2 regions of the Pseudoalteromonas sp. MelDa3 genome follow, and region 2 is predicted to be linked to the other one. Evidence: riboswitches for the same ligand, from Rfam matches in the RefSeq annotation. Region 2 holds a riboswitch; the other holds the start of a gene.
The links. Region 2 has a riboswitch for lysine ahead of lysC (lysine-sensitive aspartokinase 3). Riboswitches for the same ligand answer to the same signal wherever they lie in the genome.

Region 1: linked by a shared signal. The riboswitch ahead of dapA (4-hydroxy-tetrahydrodipicolinate synthase) and the one ahead of lysC (lysine-sensitive aspartokinase 3) in region 2 are both predicted to bind lysine.

Annotation. Positions count from the first base shown of each region.
Region 1 is NZ_PJBR01000009.1:90,429-99,231, forward strand. It holds gene CXF89_RS03620 (OmpA family protein) at 251-1,306, opposite strand; gene CXF89_RS03625 (protein adenylyltransferase SelO) at 1,703-3,112, opposite strand; gene CXF89_RS03630 (DNA-3-methyladenine glycosylase I) at 3,124-3,819, opposite strand; lysine riboswitch at 4,012-4,211, shown strand; gene dapA (4-hydroxy-tetrahydrodipicolinate synthase) at 4,402-5,286, shown strand; gene CXF89_RS03640 (2,3,4,5-tetrahydropyridine-2,6-dicarboxylate N-succinyltransferase) at 5,302-6,042, shown strand; gene CXF89_RS03645 (PLP-dependent decarboxylase) at 6,042-7,247, shown strand; gene CXF89_RS03650 (succinylglutamate desuccinylase/aspartoacylase family protein) at 7,253-8,374, shown strand; gene CXF89_RS03655 (phospholipase A) at 8,590-8,803, shown strand, end outside.
Region 2 is NZ_PJBR01000130.1:234-6,179, forward strand. It holds partial or broken gene CXF89_RS17755 (4'-phosphopantetheinyl transferase family protein) at 1-524, shown strand, start outside; gene lysC (lysine-sensitive aspartokinase 3) at 558-1,961, opposite strand; lysine riboswitch at 2,037-2,209, opposite strand; gene nhaD (sodium:proton antiporter NhaD) at 2,319-3,566, opposite strand; gene CXF89_RS17770 (hypothetical protein) at 3,789-5,060, shown strand; gene CXF89_RS17775 (condensin complex protein MksE) at 5,066-5,629, shown strand; partial or broken gene CXF89_RS17780 (ATPase) at 5,626-5,946, shown strand, end outside.

The DNA of each region.
Region 1 (8,803 bases), on a different contig from region 2:
CAAGCGCAAATAAGTTACCCAATACTTATAGTATTCTAACGCGTAATTATAAAGCTTTTATGGATAGATGAAAATCCATCCAGTTACGCAACTGATTATACCGATTATAAATACTATGAATAGTGGTTGTAGTAAAAACTATTTTCATGAATACTTGTTAAGTAAGAATCATTACCATTAACCAATATTAATTTATTACAGGCATAAAAAAACCCAGCACTTGGCTGGGTTTTTATTACAAACTATTTAATTAACGTAAAACTTTAACGTTTTTGATAGTTTTGATATGCGCTTCTACACGGCGGTTTTCTGCGTTTGCAGCTTTAGTGTTTGCATCATTTTTAAGACGCTCTTCACCTAAACCAACTGTAGTAATACGGTCTTTAGCAATGCCATCAGAAACTAATTGCTTAGCTACTGCATCAGCACGTTTTTTAGATAACCATTTGTTGTAAGTTGCTTTACCTACAGAAGAAGTGTGACCTTCTAAAAGTACTGTTGTATCTGGGTACTCTTTTAAGAATGCAGATACTTTTTCAATATCGTTTAAGTACTGAGTAGATACTGCTGAAGCATTGTTAGGGAAAGTCACTAATAAGCTTACAGTTACTTCTTTATCTTCATATAAAGTACAACCAGTGCCATCAACTGCATCAGTCATAGGTGTGTTAGCACACTTATCATCTGCATCAGCAATGTTGTCGTTGTCGCTATCTGTAGGAGCTACAGCTACTTCAACAATTTCTGGAGCTGGTTTAACTGGCTCTACAGGAGCTGAATTTTGGCCGAATAAGTAGTTAATACCAATTTTAGCGCCTACATCTGTGTAGCCACGGTCAAGACCTTGGTATACAGCTGTTTCAGCATTTACAAATAAGCCATCTGTAATGAAATGTTGGTAACCAACACCTGCATTTAAGAATGTGTTGTCATCTACTACGTCCATTTCTTTAATACCGAAAAGACCGTAGAAAGGACCACCATTTAAATGGTAAAGAGCATCAATACCGTAACGCTCGCCATCAATACTGTTGCGGTTGCCAGCAACTTTATCAAAAGCATTAAAATCCATATCTGCATATTCAAGACGTGCGCTCCAGTAATCACTGAAACGGTAACCGGCTTCAACACCCCAGCCAGTTGATTCATTTACGTCAAGACCAGCTTGAGCACGCATGTTTTTCCAAGATGCGTCATAGTAGTCGCCAAATGCGCCAATGTAGAAACCTTCTTCTTTATCAGCAGCGAATGTAGATGCGCTAGTTGCAGCCAACGCGATTGCAATTGTAAGTGATTTTAATTTCATTGTTTTCTTCCCATTTGAACAATTTTAAATTGTAGCTAATCGATACTAGCTCAATCAGTTTTATATAGACTAACTGAGCCTTTGTTAATCAATACTTAACGAAAAATAAAGTTTATAACTTTTTTCTATGCCCAGTCACAACACACATCCACTTACTATAGGCGAAATTAAAACTTTATTGAAAAATAAATATAGTAGTTTTTTGTAAATTAGTACTTAGCAAGGAATGTAAGAGCAATTAAATTAAATGCACTTATAAATGTAAATGCAAAGAAACATTGCTTGGCTTTAATTCGGCGCATAATACCACCAGAATTAACATTCCCCTAGATATATGCGCATGTTTGATTAAAAAATGACTCTTTTTAATCATGTGGTTATATTTAAAGTTAAGAGTTAAGTACCACAAAAAGTCTGGTAATCATTCTCATTTATCGGCGTAGCTTGAAATTCTGATAATTTTTCACTGTCAGAATACGGGTTACTGGCTATTTTTATAAAGCGCTGTAGCAACTCACTAGACCCAGTAGCGTTATATTGTGCAATTATTTCTTCGATCACATGATTACGCGGTATTACACGAGGATTTGCAGTTCTCATTACTTCATAACTATTATCGTCGGTTAAGCTTACCCACTTAGCTCTCCATTCAATTAGCGACTCTGGTATTACTACTTCTTCTTTTAAGGATTCAGTAAGCGCATCAAAAGTATTGGTGTAATCGAGCTGGTTATCTTTTAATAGTGTTAACAACTCTGCGATTAACTCGCCACTACTATTGCAAGATTCATTTAAACCCAGTTTTTGTGCCCACATAGCCGTAAACTCAGTATTAAATTGCTCAGCAAAGCTATTAATGTATGGCGTCATTAACGAAACAGCTTGTTCGTCATCATCGCTGATAAGCAGTATTAAACTCTCAGCTAAACGAGCACAGTTCCAGTTAGCTATATTAGGTTGATTACCAAATGCATACCGACCTTGTTTGTCGATAGAGCTAAATACAGTATCAAAGTCAAAGCTATTCATCATGGCACACGGGCCGTAATCAATGGTTTCTCCGCTTACTAGCGTATTATCGGTATTCATTACTCCGTGAATAAAGCCAACACGCATCCAGCTCACAACTAGCTTAACTTGGTTTTTAATCACAGCGCCTAAAAATGCTAAATAGCGCTGCGATCCTGTATCTGTTATTTCTGGGTAGTGTCGCTCTATAGCTAAATCGGCTAAATTTTTAAGTCCTTCAACATCGCCTTGCGTCGCTAAATATTGAAACGAGCCAACACGAATATGGCTCGTTGCTAAACGAGTCACTATGGCGCCCGCTTGTGGCGGATTACGATAAACCGTTTCACCACTACCAACAACCGCTAAGCAGCGTGTGGTTTTAATGCCTAGTGCATGCATTGCCTCGCTCATTACGTATTCACGAATAGCAGGACCAAGTGCACAACGCCCATCTCCCCCTCTTGAGTAAGGAGTAGCACCAGAGCCTTTTAATTGAATATCCCACAACTGGTTTTTATCATCATTAATAGCGCCCAGTAAATGCGCTCGCCCATCGCCTAAACGTGGTGAAAAATGTCCAAATTGGTGCCCAGAGTAACCAAGTGCTACTGCAAGAATCGCCTGTTTTTCGTTACCGCTAAAAGTGCTAGCACGCAAATCAGCTGCAACGTTAATATTAAACTCTTTTGCTAAGCTCTCGTTCCACAGTAATAACTGAGGAAAGGCAACACTTGCAGGGAAATCTTCTATCGCAAAGTTTTCCGTAATGTCTGTGTATCTTGGCACTAATTTCATGGTAATTCCTATTATTGCTGACTTATACCAACACGGTTGTCACCAACGCCATAAGCAACAATTAAACTTAACTCTTGCATACTTAAGCCGCTTTGCTTTTGCATTTCATTAAAAAAAGCTTGGGCAGCACTCAGTGATTTTTTAGTTTGTAAGCCGCCGTCTATAATTTTACGAGCACGTAAGTAATTCTCTACATCGCGTGATAGTAAAAAAGTATCTTTACCAAGTGCTCGTAGCGCATAAGGTCCTGTATTTCCGCCTAAACGCGAACCATGTTTTTTTAAATACGCCCATAAACCAATAATATCGTCTGCTGGCCAATTAGCGACAAACTGGCTAAAACTGCCATGTTCCCCTGCTATTTCGTGGATCATGTAAGCATTTTCGGTAATTGTTTTTACTTTTTTATAGTTACGAACGATTCGCTCATCCGTTGCTTTTTGTTCCAGCATATCAGGTGGCATCATTAATAACTTATCAACGCTAAAATCCCAAAAAACCTCTCTAAAGCCTGGCCACTTATTATTAATGACTGACCAATAAAAGCCGCTTTGAAATACTTTTCGAGTAAATTCCTCAAGCCAATCGTCGTCACTTAACGTGCTTAGTTGTTTTTTAGATAGCGGTTTTGCAAGTAATAACTTAAGCATTTTTTCGGAGCCTTTTCGCTCTACCGCTCGCTTATAAATATCGCTAAATTTTTCCATACTAATTAAATACCTCACTACTTATATTGCTAGTGTACGAGAAAAGCACCCAATACGTAACCACTCCCATTATGGATGAATGAATATGCATTTAGTCGCTTGACACCTAGACGGCTAAAATGCTTTAATCGCCGTAATTACCCTATTTAAATTGCACAGGTTTGTAAGTTTTTACTCTACAAACAGGTGTAAAGGGCTAGAAGAGGTGCGTTATTCAGGTAGCGTATGTTAGGAGCGCAAACTCCAGTGAGCATACGTGAGGGGAATTAACGCCGAGAAGTAACCACTTTTGCGAGGTGTTTATTTCGGGCGACTAGGTTGAACCCTAGCGACTGTCACCAATAGCTGCTTATAAAAGCAGCTTATTAGTTTGGTGGAGAGCTTCTGGTCTTAAATATTAAGGCCGTGCGCCCTATTATTTTAAGCCCATTCGCTCTTCGAATTATTAGTTCGAACGACGTTAATGCGGCTCCTTCCATAAAGCTTTTTAACTCTTCGAATAATACCAATTGCATTAAATTAGTTATCGCTAAAATGATCACGCTTTTAATAAAGTTGGTACAAATTATAAGTTCGTGAGAGATGATCAACAACTTCAATTTAAACGACTACTCATTGTGGACCGCGCTCGTAACGCCATTTGATCAACACGGCGATGTTGACTACAACACGTTAACTAAACTGGTTAGCAATCAAGAAGCAGCGCATAACGGTATTTTACTACTTGGCAGCACGGGCGAAGGTTTAGCACTAACACTAAAAGAGCAACAAGCCATTGTTGAACACGTATGCCAGCTAAAACCAGCAGTACCACTCATGGTTGCTGTGGGCGGTAGTAACTTAAAGCAACAAATTGAGTGGGTTAACTACTGTAATACACTCCCAATTCATAGCTTTTTACTTGGCTCACCGCTTTATGCAAAGCCTGGCGCTATAGGTCAAACTCATTGGTTTGAAAGCCTACTTAATGCAAGTGTTCACCCGTGTATGCTTTATAACGTACCGGGTCGAAGTGCTGTTAGCATTCCAACGGCAACAATTCAAAACTTACAAAATAATAAAAATTTATGGGCGTTAAAAGAAGCGAGCGGCAGCATTGCTCAGTTTGAAGCTTATCGCCAAGCTGCACCTAATTTAGCTATTTTTAGTGGCGACGATGCGCTAATGCCTTATTTTGCTCAAGCTGGCGCAAAAGGGTTAGTGTCGGTAGCTGCAAATGCATGGCCCGCACAAACTCACGAGTTTGTTAAACGCAGCTTAAGTGGTCAACACCCTAATTTATTTGCCCAGTGGTCAAGCGCTATTAATAGCCTATTTGCTGTTGCAAACCCTATTCCCGTAAAGGTATTGATGCATTTGCAAGGTCGCTTAAGCAGCCCGCAACTTCGTCCACCTTTAACACACCTTGAGTTAACTCAAACCGATTGCATCACAACTGCAAACAACACCATTTTATCTTGGCATTAAATACAGGTTTTTATAATGAGCTGGTTAGAACTATTAAATAATTTAGAATCGGGCGCAGTACGCGCAGCATCACAAAACGAAAGCGGCCAATGGCAAGCTAACGTAGAAGTAAAACAAGGCATTTTGGATGCCTTTAAAAATGGCACTAATACTGAGTTTGCCGGTGGTTTTGTTGATAAGCATAACTTAGCTCCGCAAGAATTTAGTACTGACGATGGCGTACGTATGGTGCCGGGTGGCTCTAGTGTTCGCCGTGGTGCTTATGTTGCTAAAGGCACGATTATTATGCCACCAGCGTATGTAAACATTGGTGCATATATCGACGAAGGCACAATGGTAGATAGCCACGCATTAGTTGGCTCGTGTGCACAAGTAGGTAAAAACGTACATTTAAGTGCTGCAGTGCAGCTTGGTGGTGTACTTGAGCCAATTGGTGCAAGCCCAGTAGTTGTAGAAGACGACGCCTTTATTGGCGCTGGCTGTATTATTGTTGAAGGTGTAGTTATTAAAAAAGGCGCAGTACTTGCCCCAGGCGTGCGTTTATCAGCAACTATTCCGGTATACGACTGCGTAAACGAGCGCCAACTTGATAAAGGCGAGCCAATCCCAGAATATGCCATTGTAATACCGGGCTCTCGCCCTGCTTCAAACGAGTGGGCGCGCGAGCAAGGCCTAAGCATGTCGTGTGCGTTAATAGTTAAATACCGCGACGAAAAAAGCGATGCATCATTATTGCTTGAAGAGGTTTTACGATAATGAGCTTTTTGAGCACGCCTATCAAAACCGCTGTAAATACAATTACACAACAACTTGATACACCTTTTTTTGTTTACGACCTAGATCAACTAAACGCGCATCTTGCACGTTTAGTTGCGCAAACCGATGTAAAACTGTGGTACGCGGTAAAAGCAAATCCACTGTCTAAAATTATTCAAAGCTTAGACAGCGCTGGCTTTAATTTTGACGTAGCAAGTAAAGGTGAGCTTGAGCAAGTGCTAGCACAAGGTATTAGCTCACAGCGCGTGCTCAACACAGGGCCTGCAAAAAGCCCTAAACAAATTAAACACTTTATTGAGCGCGGAGTACGTATATTCGTAGCCGAAAGCCTCAATCAAGTACGTTGGTTAAACCAACAAGCGCAACTACAAAATACGCAGTTACAAGTATTACTGCGAGTGCAATTACGCTGGCCTGAAGATGAAAAAAACCCACTGGGCGGCGACAGCCTTACGCCGTTTGGTTTGGGTTGTGATGAGTGGCAAGCACTCAATGTAACCGACTACCCTACACTTAAGTTTGACGGCTTACATATTTTTCAGTGGGGCAACATGCTTAGCACGCAAAAGCTAAGCGAATTGTGGTCACAAATGATTGCACCACTTAGCCAACTTGCCAGCGATTTAAACATCAATCTTAAAGTTTTAGATTTAGGTGGCGGTTTAGGTATTCCTTATACACAAAATGAAGCAACGCTTGATTGGGATGATTTAATAGCTGCGCTCGCTAAAATTAAAAGTGATGCGGGTGTAGAAGAGTTGTGGATGGAGCTTGGTCGCTATGCCGTTGGCGAATACGGTCATTACGCCAACCCAGTAGTCGAACGCAAACAAAACTACAATCAAGAACAAGTCATTTTAACCGGCGGTATAAATCACCTATTGCGCCCCGCTGTTACCAGTCAAGATTTCCCTGCTGCGTTACTGCGCGAGTCCAATGCAAAAACTCAAGCGGTCACTTTATACGGGCCGCTTTGTACCGCGCTTGATTGCTTGGGTGAGCATAACCTACCAAGCGATTTAAATGAGCACGACTGGCTAGTGTTTAGCCAATGCGGTGCTTACGGCTTTACCGAAAGTATGCCGTATTTTTTATGCCACGAGCTAGCTGCCGAGTATACCCTGCAAAACGGTGAGCTTACCTGTGTTCGCCAAGCTGAAAATGCCAGTCATTATTTAAGGTAATAACTATGAGTAATACAACCCACATCAGCCAAGAGAACATTGTAGTAGGGGAAGTTGCAAACGGCTTACCACTTACAATTCCTGTTTATCGCTTAAAAGGCGATGGCACAGGACCTAGTGTTTATATTCAGGCCAATATGCATGGCGCTGAAGTGCAAGGTAACGCGGTTATTTTTCAGCTACTTGAGCAATTAAAACACCTTAATCTTAATGGCGATATTACATTAGTACCCTATGCCAACCCAATTGGTTGCAATCAAAAATCTGGCGAGTTTACCCTTGGTAGGTTCGACCCGATTACGGGTACTAATTGGAATCGCATGTACCACTACAATAAAAATTTAGTGACGCAGTTTGCAAAAAATCATACTCAGTATGATGACGCTACATTAAAAAGTAACTTTAAACAGGCGCTTATTGACGAAGTAGACAGCAAACTCAACGGCCCTGCTTATTTACTTAATACGGGTAAACGCATTGCGCTTAACTTACAAAAGCTCGCTCATCAGGCTGATATAGTACTCGATTTACACACAGGCCCTATTTCAAGCAAACACTTGTACTGCCCAACTTATGCAACCGACAGCGCGCGCTATTTTAATATTGAACATGTACTGCTTATTCCTAGTGATTTTGACGGCGCTATGGACGAAGCTAACTTTTGCCCATGGTGGCATTTAAGTGATGCACTTAGCGGGCAAGGTCGCGAATTATCAATACCTGTAGAAGCATTTACTGTAGAGCTAGGCAGCCAAGAAAAAATAGACTTAAAAGAAGCACTAAACGATGCTAACAGCATTTTAAGTTACTTAAATCACAAAGGCGTACTGCAAAACGCAACGAATACCCCTGCTGATATTACTCGTTATGCGTGTAATTTAGATGACTATTTTGCTTACTACGCCCCCATTGGCGGTATGGTTGAATACATAGCACCACTTGGCGGGCACATTAAAGCTGGTGAGCCTATTGCTAATATTTTACGGATGGAACGCTACTTAAGCGAGCAACCACTGCAGACACTTACTCTAGATTGCGATGCAATTGCCATTTTGCACTTTGCCTCAGCGAGTGTTAACCAAGGCACCGAGCTTTATAAGTTTTTTACTAACATATTTGAGCTTTAGCTCACCCTTCTCATTGCGTGAGAGCAGATTAGCTAAAATAACTAATCTGCATTAAAAAAGCGGCCTAGGTCGCTTTTTTTCTGATCTATATTTACTTTATATACGTATAATGATTGCTGTGAATACAAATTCAGTAAAAGTTCACCGTTACATATGTAAAAAGACGTTATAATTAAATTAACGCATACAACAACCCGAACTCACAAGGAATTACAATGAGCTGGCGCCACTGGATCACACTTTCTGCCTTAATAAGTACAGCGACCTTCGCACAAGAAGAAGTTTCTACAAACGAGCAAGATAACGACATCGAACTTGTAAAGCAGTGTATTTTAAATGAAGTAATTGGCGGAGACGGTAAACAGACATTAGACGATCTTCGTAAAAAGTGTTCAGCTCTTGAAGAAAACAAACAACTTACCGCGCTTG
Region 2 (5,946 bases):
TAGCGCAGCCGCAACATGCGCACGTAGCCCTTAATAAAATGAATACCGAATTTGACGAGGCAAGCTCAAAGCTGCAAATACACGTAAATGGTGATGTTATTAATACCTGTATTTCGCACTCGCATGGTTTGATTGGGGTCGCGCTAAATTTTGATAAAAGTGAGTTTGGTTTTGATATTGAAAAAGTAAGCCTAAAGCGCCCATTTGAAAAGCTCGCTAAGCATTTTTACCATAATGATGAAATTACACTTATCACCAAGCCCACTAATACCCAAGCCCAAGCAGATACGTTTTTTAGAATTTGGACATTAAAAGAGTCACTTGCTAAAGCCACCAGCCGCCCTATTGCAAAATTACTTAGCCCCAATGTGTTTGACGAATTACATAGTGCAAAGCTGAGTGCTTGCAGTAATCGCGTTACTGTAGTTGATAGCAGTGACAGTAATGTTTGTTTTGATGTGAGTGTGGTGCATAAAAAAAGCACCGACTGGCGATGCTTTTTATTAACTGACTTTGTTAAGTGATTTTACTAGGTAATTTTCTTGAATAACGATTACTTACGCAGCAAAATCATTTTCTAATAAACGGCTATGAATAGACTGTACTACGTTATCTGACTCAGTTTGCTCTACTAAAAAGCACAGGTTGTGTTTACTTGCACCGTGACAAATTAATCGAATGTTAAAGTCTTTTAGTACACTCATTAAGTTCATTTCGTGTTGGCGTAATTGAATCTCAGAGCCAATAAGTGCCACCAATGTTAGGTTGTTTTCTACCGAAACATGGCAAAACTCTGCAAGCTTATCTAGGCATTCTTGATCGAGCTCTGGGCGCGAGGCGTTTTGCGCGTTATCAAGTGTTATAGCTACGCTAATTTCAGATGTGGTTACCAAATCTACCGATATATTGTATTCACTTAATAGTGTAAATACGCGTGCTAAAAAGCCACTAGCGAGTAGCATTTCTGGGCTTTTAAGCGTAAGCAATATTTGGTTTTTACGTTGCGTTACTGCGCGTATGCCTGGTTGCTGCGATTTTTCGCGCTCAATCCATGTACCGCCACGCTCTGGCTCGCGGCTAGAACCTACAAACACGTTAATGTGGCTCCGGCTTGCTGGTAAAATAGTCGCTGGGTGCAATACTTTTGCGCCAAAGGTCGCCATTTCGGCGGCTTCGTCAAAGCTTAAACGTGCAATAGGCGTCGCTTTTGCGCACAAACGCGGGTCGGTGCTAAAAATGCCAACTACGTCGGTCCAAATATGCACGCTTTTAGCGTTAATTGCTTCAGCTAAAAGTGCAGCGCTATAGTCAGAACCACCACGTCCAAGCGTTGTTGTTTGGCCGTATTCATCACTGCCAATAAAGCCCTGAGTAACAATTACTTGCTCATCTAATAACGGAATTAAGAATTCTTTAGCAGCTTGCGCTGTAGCTGCAACATTAGGCGTTGCTTTACCAAATTGGCTGTCGGTTTTAAGCACCTTGCGTACATCAAAGCGATCGGCATTTAAGCCTTGTAAACGCAGCACCTGAGCAAACAAATATGACGACAAACGCTCACCAAAGCTAAGTAGCTCATCGTGTTGCTGATCGGTAGTTAGTGACTCTTGAGCCAATGTTTGAAATGCTTTTAGGGTTTCGTTAAAACCAACCGCTAAATCGGCATCTAGCGATAACTCATCTAAAATAGTTTGCTGAATAGCAAGCACGCCGTTTATGTGTTCTTGGCGCTCACTTGGGGTAATACTTGATTTACACAGTGCAACTAAATGGTTAGTTACGCCGGCACTGGCGCTCACGGCAACAATACGTACGCTTTTATCTGCAACAATAATTTCGCTACAGCGACTCATCGCTTCAAAATTTGCAACACTGGTTCCGCCAAATTTGGCAACGATGTAATCTGATTTTGCGCTTAACTCTGTTTGTGGCACTGTTTGTGGCGCTGATTGGGTAGTCATTTAGTCTCCTTTCGCGGTATCCAAACCGCAATAAAACAAGAAGAACTTGGCAAAGGAATGCTTGAAGATAAGTCCACTGCCAGAAGCTCTCCACCTATATTGGTGACAGTTTTGAGGATTCAGCCCCATAAACCGAAAAACAATGACGACGTACCATTATTTTCCTCGGCGAGTACTTCCCTCCTTAATGATCATTGGCTTTCGTCGCCTAACATTAAGTACCTAAGTATCGCACCTCTTCTGAATGCTTTATTAACCAGTGGCTAATAAAACAAAACCCCGCTAAGTAGCGGGGCTTTGAAAGTTATCGTTTAGACGTCTAGCTGTCAAGCGTTTTAATAATTAATAACACTTAAATTAGATAAAACTGCCCATGTAATACGAGCCTGCATAACCTACGGTGTAGCAAATTAATAAATGCAGCGATAAACGCAAGTAGCTCATAAAGGTAAGCGCTTTAACTTTGCTCATGGCAATAATGCCCGCAGCCGACCCAATGATAAGCATTGAACCGCCCACGCCCGTGGCATACGTAAACGACAACCAATGTTGTTGGCTCATTACTATATCGGCTTTTAATAAAGCAGCAGTAAGCGGTACGTTATCGACCCCTGCTGATAATATGCCCATTAAGTAGTTTGCGTATTCAGGTGCCATTACCGTATATAGGTCGGTAAATTTACTCAACATACCAATTTCTTTAAGTGCGCCTACAAGTAAAAGTACACCTACAAAAAACAATAACGTGTCGTATTCTATATCGCGAACAAAATCGATTATGTCTTTGTTTATGTCTTTTTTGCGCATTAAAAATTGCGCTACTAAAAACATGACTGATAAGCCAAACAAAAAGGTGAGTAAAGGCGGTACGCTGTAAATTACACTCAGCGTAAGTGTGCTAATTACAGTAGATAAAAATATAACAGCAATGGTAATGTCGGTTTTTTCAATGCGGGTTTTACCTGCACCAGCAAATTCAACACGCCCTTTCATACCGATAGACAGTAGCGCGGCTAGCAGCATAACGCTTGCAAGTGCTGGCGCTATAAGTAGTAATAAATGAGCAATGGTTACTTTGCCATCTAAAAATATCATTAGTGTGGTTACGTCACCTGTTATTAGCGATACCCCACCTGAGTTAACCCCAAACACAATAAGCGTGGCGTATTTAATGAGCTTTTTAGGTTCAAGTTTTAACGACATAACAACCGCGAGCGATATAAGCGTAGCTGTTACGTTGTCTGAAATCGACGAAAACAAAAATGCAAAACCACCCACCAAAAACATGAGCTTTTTTTCGCTAATACTTTTTGGCATAACGCGGTGCACAATGTTTTCTATAAACCCCTTTGAATTTAAATACGCGACAAAGGTCATTGCAGCCATTAAAAATAGCCATAGAGAGGCAATTTCTAAAATATTTTCATTTAAAAGGTGTTGAATCGTATCGGGGCTTTGCCCGTGTAGAGGGTATATAAAAAGAAGAATCCAGCAAAGCGTACCAAAAAACAGCGTGGTTTTAGCTTTATTGACATGGATTATATCTTCTATAACGATCAGTAAAAATGCAATCGCTATCAGGGTTAGAATAATCGAGGAAACCATGGTAGTTAAACAACCTTTGATATAGTTTTAAAGAACACACAAATAACATTCCATTTCATGTGCCTATTTTCGGCGCGAATTTTAGCACTGCCTCTATGCAAAAACTATTATTAAATGGTCTTAAAAACGAATACTATATACAGACAAGGTTAATTAAAAATACGTAATAATGAGTCTTCTAAAAGAACTCAATAATAAAATACTAGGATGTTGTAACCTCTTATGATCCCAGCTAAAAAGCTGCTAAACACCATAACCGAACATTGGGGTGTATTAGAGCTATTATTTAAACGTTTTAAAATGGCTGACTTTAGCCTAAAAGACGTACAAAACGCGATTAAGCAAAAGCAGCCTATGTGGTCAAACGAACGCATTTATAAAGAAACAAATCGTTTGTTAAACCAAGATATTTTAATCCCACTGGCTAAATCCTCTCAACTTGAAATAAATCGTGCCATTGCTGATTTTGCTACTTTTTTACTGCAAGAAGAGCATTTAGGTTTAGCACAAGAAATTAGCGTATTAGTAGAGGACCTGGCTCGTTTAGGTAACCGCCTAGATAACGCTGGCGAAATAGAAGACTTTGACGATTTACGCCGCTACAGCCGCATTATGGATGATCGGGTGCGTAAAATAATGAAGCTATACGCACACAACGAAAACGCTATCTTAAATATTGTTGAACAAGCTAAATCTAATAATGCGGTGCAATCGCTGCAAAAGCGTTATAAAGCGGTAATAGAAGCGTTTGACGAATACATAGAGCCAATGCTTGAAATGGTTGATATTCGCGGTGAATTTCATGCGTGTTTTACCCTCATTGAAGAGCAAATAAGTAAGCAAATACTGCACATTGAGCACTCAGGTAAAGCGTACAACGACAAACGCATGTTGGAGCAATTACGTACCCGTATACTCGAAATGCATTTAGTGGGTCGAGAAAGCTTACGTAAAAGTGCCGACATGCTTATGCCACTACGTGAGGAGCTACGCCGTAATAACTTAATTACTCGCCAAGCAGCCAAAGTACTTGGGCTTGTACGTAAAAATGGCGTAGACAATATGCTAAGTGCTGTGCAACCACATTTTGTAAGCGACGCGCAGCGATATTCGCTTGGTCAGCAACGCCATATCGTGGCTTACATGGCAAGCTTGGTTGAATTTGAACACGAAGAATACCAATTGCCAGATCAACAAGACGTGCCTGCATTTGTTACGCCTAATATTCCTGACTACAACGATGTTAAAACCAGCTTTGCTAAGCGCTTTAATAAAAAACGCAAAAAGCCACAGCCCTTGCTGCAATTTTTAGACGAAAGCTACCCAGATCTCGATGCCGACGAAATGCTATTTTTGTATCAAAAATTAGTTAGCGACAGCGATATTAAAATAATTCAAAGTGATGAAAAAGCCCGCGTAAAAATTGCCGGTCAGCACTTTTCTTTATATCCATTTAATTCAGAGCCTCAGCCAGATTCAAAGGCAGGTAAATAACTCTTATGATAGAAACCACTACAACACACATAAACTTAAACGAGCTAACTCATCTACAAGCCATTAATAAAAAATTAGTAGCGGGTTATCACATTTGCGAGCAAGACAACGTAATGTGGCAAGAGCTTGACCAACACATAGAAGACTACACCGCCCTATTTACCGCCCTAGGTCACGATTTAAAACGCGATAGCCGTGGCTTTTATTATTTTGGTAGCGACGAAAGCACACCCAATATGGGCAAAATATCTCGTGCTATCGCACTCACCATTTACATTTTAATTGAGCACTACGCCAATACGGGTAAAGACCCAATGCGCGCATTGTTTGACGACGTAAACGATTTAGAGCTTATGCAAACGCTGGTGCAAATTAACAAACATTTGTTTGATCAGCTTGAGATATTTTCGGGATCTGATTTGCGCAAAGACGTTTACCTGCGCATGGTGCGCTTAGGTTTAGCCCGTGAAGTAGAAGGCGGCTTTATGCTACAAGCGCCAATTCACCGCTACATAGATGCACTCATGGAAGTAAACGAAGAAACCTATATTACAGAGGACGAGGAATGAAAAATCTATACGGACTAAGTAAACTCGCCCTACTTAACACCGCAGGCTATGCAAAATGTGTGATCCCGCTTGATAAAAGCAGCTCTATTTGCGCGCCCAATAACACAGGTAAAAGCTCGGTTATTAACGCCCTGCAGTTCCCGCTTATTAACGATTTGCGCTTAACAGAATGGGATGGACACGATTTAGATGAAACCCGTAAGTTTTATTTTTCATCCGATCAGTCGTACATTTTACTAGAAGCTAACTTGCCTCATGGCTCGGTAGTAATAGGCGTTGCGGGACTTGGTAAAATTGCCGGTTACGCGCATCAGTAC